3 regions of the Aeribacillus pallidus genome follow, and region 3 is predicted to be linked to each of the others. Evidence: riboswitches for the same ligand, from Rfam matches in the RefSeq annotation. Region 3 holds a riboswitch; each other region holds the start of a gene.
The links. Region 3 has a riboswitch for S-adenosylmethionine ahead of ABES52_RS05425 (methionine ABC transporter ATP-binding protein). Riboswitches for the same ligand answer to the same signal wherever they lie in the genome.
Positions count from the first base shown of each region.

Region 1: linked by a shared signal. The riboswitch ahead of ABES52_RS06620 (sugar ABC transporter substrate-binding protein) and the one ahead of ABES52_RS05425 (methionine ABC transporter ATP-binding protein) in region 3 are both predicted to bind S-adenosylmethionine.
Region 2: linked by a shared signal. The riboswitch ahead of ABES52_RS01370 (2,3-diketo-5-methylthiopentyl-1-phosphate enolase) and the one ahead of ABES52_RS05425 (methionine ABC transporter ATP-binding protein) in region 3 are both predicted to bind S-adenosylmethionine.

Region 1 is NZ_JBCNBW010000027.1:29,669-31,938, reverse strand. It holds gene ABES52_RS06625 (thioredoxin domain-containing protein) at 1-756, shown strand, start outside; SAM riboswitch class I at 813-977, shown strand; partial or broken gene ABES52_RS06620 (sugar ABC transporter substrate-binding protein) at 1,112-2,238, shown strand; gene ABES52_RS06615 (sugar ABC transporter ATP-binding protein) at 2,231-2,270, shown strand, end outside.
Region 2 is NZ_JBCNBW010000005.1:1,928-4,197, reverse strand. It holds gene ABES52_RS01375 (pyridoxal phosphate-dependent aminotransferase) at 5-1,192, shown strand; SAM riboswitch class I at 1,291-1,438, shown strand; gene ABES52_RS01370 (2,3-diketo-5-methylthiopentyl-1-phosphate enolase) at 1,511-2,270, shown strand, end outside.
Region 3 is NZ_JBCNBW010000021.1:72,526-74,795, reverse strand. It holds gene ABES52_RS05430 (methionine ABC transporter permease) at 1-467, opposite strand, end outside; gene ABES52_RS05425 (methionine ABC transporter ATP-binding protein) at 445-1,485, opposite strand; SAM riboswitch class I at 1,663-1,783, opposite strand; gene ABES52_RS05420 (SCP2 sterol-binding domain-containing protein) at 1,913-2,254, opposite strand.

The DNA of each region.
Region 1 (2,270 bases), on a different contig from region 3:
GGTCTCATGATTGCAGCACTTGCCAAAGCTGGTGCCGCATTAAAAGAAGCCACTTTTCTCCAAATGGCAAACCGTGCGCTTCAATTCATTGAACAACACTTGTGGACCGAATCGGGCTTAAAGGCACGTTACCGCGATGGAGAAGTCAAATACCAAGCATATCTTGACGATTACGCCTTTTTATTGTGGGCGTATGTTGAATTATTCCAAGCTGAAGGTCAGTCAACCTACCTTCACCAAGCTCTTAAGTTGTATCGAGAGATGATGAACCGCTTTTGGGACCCGAATGGAGGCTTTTATTTTACTGATGAAAACGGAGAACAACTACTCGTCCGGGAAAAGCAATGGTACGATGGAGCGATTCCATCTGGAAATGGCATCGCATCGTATCAGTTATGGCGTTTATATAAGCTTACAAATGATGAGCAAATGTTCACCACGGTTAAACAATTGTTACAAGCAGCAGCTAACGAAGTCACCCACTATCCTTCCGGTTATTTATGTACCGTTCAAACGGCCATGGCTCTTAGTCATGGTGGCGAGGAAGTAGTTGTTTCGGGCAAAGACGAACGAAAAGACGAAGAACTTTTTCAGTGGTTGCGGACGAGCTTTCTTCCGTTTACTGTTTTTCAAAAACAAGAAGACGTATCAAAGCAGTGGACCGTTCAAATTTGCCAACAATTTGTTTGTCAACAACCTGTTCATACCGTTGAGGAAGTAAAAAAATATTTTATAAAAAATGAAAAAAATGATTGACACTTTCGCCCATTGAAGGTAATATCTTCATAAAAACTGCATAAGCGTGCTGAACACTCTTATCGAGAGTTGGCGGAGGGAATTGGCCCGATGAAGCCGCAGCAACCGACCGTAATACCGCTGTGAGGCGGGGCACCTAATTTTTAGGGGCCGTGTATATTACACGAAGGCACGGTGCTAAATCCAACAGGAGCATATGAAAAGTTCCTGGGAGATAAGAGGTTTGAAGAATGTGTCCTTCATGCCTCTTTCTTTCGGAAAGAGGCATTTTTATATTTTGAAAGGGGGGTTTGGGAAAAGAACAAAAGCTATGTACTTCTACATAAAAAATAAATAAAGGGAGAGAGTGTGAAGCATGAAAAACATTCAATGGAAATGGCTACTTGTCTTTATTAGTGTTATCTGGTTAGTAAGTGGTTGTACAAACGAACAAGATCAAGTGAGTGCACCAGTAGAAGAAGAGAAGACTTCTGAAACGAAGACAACGAAAACAAGTTCGTCAAGCGAAATCCCGGCAGTGTTTGATCGTCCAATCAAAATCGCGTCTGTCAATCAATTGTCGATCGGGACCTTTACTTCACAATATATTCAAGGGATTAAAGAGCAAGTGGAAGCATTTGGTGGAGAGGTGCAATTTTACAATGCCGATAACGATTTAACGAAAATGGCTTCGCTACTAGATACTGCCATCAACCAGGGAGCGGATGCCATTTTAATTGACCATGGTCGTGCCGACGCTTTGGAAGCAGGTGTAAAAAAGCGCTTGAAAAAGGAATTCCAGTGGTTGCATTTGACAATGATTTGAATCTTCCTGGAGTAACGGTTATTGACCAAGATGATTATAGTTTGGCGTGGAATTCCCTACGGACGTTAGCTCAAGACTTAAATGGGAAAGGAAATATCGTTTATATTTGGGTAGCTGGCTATACGCCAATGGAAAGACGGAATGTGATCTATGAGGCGTTTAAACAAAGATATCCGAATATTCAAGAAATTGCACGATTCGGTACGGCATCTGCCAATACAGCGTTAGATACGCAAGCCCAAATGGAAGCAATTTTACAACAGTATCCAAATAAAGGAGACATCGATGCGGTATTTGCGACATGGGATGAGTTTGCCAAAGGAGCCGTTAAAGCAATCCAACAAGCTGGACGTGATGAGATTAAAGTATACGGCATCGATTTAAGCGATGAAGATTTACAATTGATCCAGCAGCCGAATTCTCCATGGGTAGCAACTACGGCGACAGACCCATCCGAAATAGGACGTATTCAAGTGCGGTTTGCTTATCAAAAGTTAGCAGGGGAAGAAACACCAGATATTTTCTCCGTTACCCCTTACTTAGTGCACAGGAACCAACTGCCTGAACAAACAGTGACGATGAATGACTTACACCAATACATCCCTGGTTGGGGGCAAGCTGAAGTAGCTGTTTCACCATGGATGAAAGCGTTGGAGGAGCGCGTTAAAAATGAGTAAGCTAGAGGTTCTGCAAGTTTGTAAGTCCTTTA
Region 2 (2,270 bases), on a different contig from region 3:
GAAGGTGGAAAATTTGACTATTTATGAACCATCACAAATAATCCAACAATTACCGAAGCAATTTTTCGCTAATTTAGTGAAACAAGTAAGCGCAAAGGTTGCCCAAGGGCATGATGTCATAAATTTAGGCCAAGGGAATCCTGATTTACCAACTCCAGCGCATATCGTCGAAAAAATGCAAGAAGCGGTTCAAAATCCATTGAATCATAAATATGCACCTTTTCGAGGATTTGATTATTTGAAAGAAGCAGTGGCGACCTTTTACAAACAAGAATATGGGGTAAAGATCGATCCGAAACATGAGGTGGCTGTTCTTTTTGGAGGGAAAGCTGGACTCGTTCAATTACCTATTTGTCTATTAAACCCTGGCGATATTGCCCTTCTTCCGGACCCCGGGTATCCAGACTATTTATCTGGACTAGCGATGGCCAGAGCATCTTACGAGTTGATGCCTCTTCGGGAAGAGTCTCAATTTCTACCGGAATTTGATTTTATAAATCCTCATGTACTTGAAAAAGCAAAACTCATGTTTTTAAACTATCCGAACAATCCAACAGGGGCGACCGCTGATCTCAGCTTTTTTGAAGAAACGGTACGCTTAGCGGAAAAGCATCGAATTTGTGTTGTGCACGACTTCGCATATGGAGCGATCGGCTTTGATGGACAAAAGCCGATTAGCTTTTTACAGGCAGAAGGGGCGAAAGAAGTTGGCATTGAAATTTATACATTGTCAAAAACATACAATATGGCTGGCTGGCGGGTCGCTTTTGCAATTGGCAATCGCTCCGTCATTCAAGCTCTTGAGCAATATCAAGACCATATGTATGTGAGTCTTTTCGGTGCGATTCAAGAAGCTGCCGCCCACGCGCTTCTTTCCTCCCAACAGGCGGTGAGAGACCTGGTACAAACGTACGAAAAACGGAGAAATACGTTGATTGAAGCTGCTCATCAAATTGGCTGGAATGTAACTCAACCGAAAGGCACTTTTTTTGCCTGGCTGAATGTGCCGAATGGCTATACTTCTATGGAGTTTTTCCAATTGTTATTAGAAAAAGCTCATGTCGCTGTGGCTCCGGGAGTTGGATTTGGACAATATGGGGAAGGGTACGTGCGTGTAGGACTGTTAGCAGAAGAAAAACGACTAGTGGAAGCCATTGAACGAATGGATGCACTCCGTTTATTTAAATCGTAGCAATTAAGATAATTGGTGAAAAAAATATTGACAATTTTTCTAGGAGATGGCATAATTCGAATTAATTTAAATTATATGAAAATTGAATACGTAAGAATTTCTTATCAAGAGTAGGTGGAGGGACGAGCCCGATGAAACCCGGCAACCGACCGTAATACCATCGCGAGGTGGGGCGCTTAAGGCGCCGGATGTAACATCCGCAAGGCACGGTGCTAATTCTTGCAGCGTTATGCTGAGAGATAAGAAGATGGTGGATAGAAACGCAACCTCTTCTTATCGAAGAGGTTTTTTTATTTGATTTGAAAAAGGAGGAGCAAGATGTCCTATCTTATTGCTACTTACAAAATGAGGGGAAAGCCCGGTTCGTTTTTGAAAAAGGCCGAACAGATTGCACTTGGTATGACAGTTGGTTCTTGGACGAATTTACCTTTGCTTGAAAAAGAACAACTGAAAAAGCACAAAGGTGAAGTTCTTTCAGTGGAAGAAGTTGGACTTGAGAAAGGAGAGACAGAAAAAGTAACTGGTTATGTCCGAATTGGGTATCCTATCGTTAATATTACGACCGATTTTCCTTCCATCTTAACGACTGTGTTTGGGAAGCTTTCATTAGACGGAGAAATCAAATTAGTGGATGTATCGTTTCCGGATGAATTATTTCCGTCATTCCCAGGCCCGCGTTTTGGAATCAAGAAAATTCGAGAAGGGTTACAAGTATTGGATCGACCACTTGTGATGAGCATTTTTAAAGGGGTGATTGGCCGCGACTTACCATACCTGTTGTCGCAACTAAAAGAACAAGCGCTTGGTGGTGTGGACTTAGTAAAAGATGATGAAATTTTGTTCCAAAATGACCTTACGCCTTTTGAACAGCGGATTGTTGAAGGGAAGAAGGTGCTAAATCATGTGTATGAAGAAACAGGACATCGAACGTGGTATGCGGTTCATCTTTCTGGTCGGACAAAAGACATCATTGACCGGGCGAGACGTGCATCTGAATTAGGGGCAGATGTGTTGTTATTCAATGTATTTACGTATGGGTTGGATATTTTACAGCAGCTAACTGAAGACGATGAAGTGA
Region 3 (2,270 bases):
GTAATACCAGAAACAATCGCTGGCGCCGATTCAGGTATTAACACTTTAAAGATAATGGTTGTATTGGACGCTCCCATCGCTTTGGCCGCTTCGATGACCCCTTTGTCAATTTCCCGAAGGCCAATTTCCACCATTCGCGCGTAAAAGGGTGCGGCACCAATAATTAACGCAGGAAGCGCTGCTTTTTCACCAATAATGGTACCCATTAACCACTTGGTAAAAGGAACCAAAAGCACAATTAAAATGATGAATGGGATGGAACGGAAAATATTTACAAACGCACTTACAAGCCAATGAACGACTTTGTTTTCCCACATATTCCCTTTCGATGTTAGGAACAATAATAGACCAAGCACAATTCCTAACATAAACGTAATGAGAACAGAAATCGATGTCATATAGATGGTTTCGTACGTTGCTTCCCACATTTTTTCCCAATTCACATTAGGAAGCCATTTCTCTACCATTTGCTAGCACCTCCACAATCACCCCTTCTTTTTTGACAAATGCCAGAGCGAAATCAATGTCTTCTTTTTCACCATACATCGACACAATGAGCCAGCCGTGTGACCCCTCTTGCGTACGAGACACGTTTCCTTGGACGATGTTCACATCGATTGCAAATTGCCTCACCAGTTGGGAAATAATCGGTTGTTGTACCGAATCGCCAACAAACTTGAACTTGACTAATACTTCTTTGTCACGTAATGGTAAGAACAAGTCGAGATGTTTGTCTGACCCAAACACAGCTTCTTCTTGCTGGATAAAACGTTTTGTGACTTCTGCTTTCGGGTGTTTAAACACCTCTTGAACAGAGCCGACTTCAACGACCGAACCGTATTCCATGACAGCTACGCGATGACAAATTTTTCGGATGACATGCATCTCATGGGTAATTAACACAATCGTAATTCCAAATTTTTGATTAATGGATTTCAACAATTCTAAAATTGAATCTGTTGTTTTTGGATCTAAGGCAGACGTCGCTTCATCACATAAAAGAACTTTTGGATTATTGGCTAATGCTCTGGCGATACCAACTCGCTGCTTTTGACCACCGCTTAATTGAGAAGGGTACGCCTCTTCTTTTCCTTCCAAACCGACTAATTGAATTAGTTCTTGAACGCGCTTTTCACGTTTTTGCTTCGGAATTTTTGCAATTTCTAAAGGGAAGGCGATGTTTTCTTTTACCGTTCGTGACCACAGTAAATTAAAATGCTGAAATACCATGCCAATCTGTTGCCTTGTCTTTCGTAGAATTGCTCCTTTTATTTTGGAGATTTCTTGTCCATCTACAATCACTTTTCCTGAGGTCGGAACTTCTAATCCATTAAGTAGACGAATCAATGTACTTTTACCGGCTCCGCTGTACCCGATAATGCCGAATATTTCTCCTTCTTGAATAGTTAAACTCACATCTTTCAGTGCTGTTACATCACCCGTCTTAGCAGGAAAGGTTTTCGTGACGTTGTCTATCGTAATCATCGAAGGTCACCCTCTTTAAAATTCTATTATTCTTATCAATTTAATCAGAATTAAAATGAAAACGTAAGCGGGACAATCTTTGTCTCCGCTCCCAACATACCAATAGAAACAAAAAAGTCTTCCTGCTAGATGAGCAGAAAGACTTAAACTAGTACATAGGTGCTAGCTCAATTCTTTCTCTCATCTCTCAAAGCAAACAAGTTGCCTTGTGTGAATTGGCACCATTTCAATCGAGTGAATATCGATTGACGGTTGCCGGGTTTCATCGGGCACATCCCTCCACCTCTCTTGATAAGAGCGAAGAATCGCATTCCTTTATTCAATTAAAACGTCTACGCGTTATATCATCTAATTGATTACGAATTCGATTTTACAATTCGTAACAGCTGATGTCAACAAAAAATTTTTTATTTTATTAATTTTAGTGCTAAATTTGTTGTGTATTCACTTCGAAAAGCCATGCAAATGATTCAAAAAACAGTAGCGCACGGTACGAACCTTTTACTTGAATCTCCCTTTTTTTCATTAGTTGTTGAAGCATTTCTTCACCCCGTACAAGTTTCAACAGAGCAGACGTTGTCCCTTCAATAAGGAGATCGCAATGGTCACCTTCGTCCTTTATCCAACGAATGTTACCATGTTGAAACATAAGGTTCCATCTTTTTTCTTTTTCACTTAAACAAATACGCCATTTTTTATTCTCTAATAGCTTGCGGATATGTTCATATGTCAGTGCTTGTTCAATCATGTACTGAATCCATTGTTCCACACCCTCATCCCCTGTC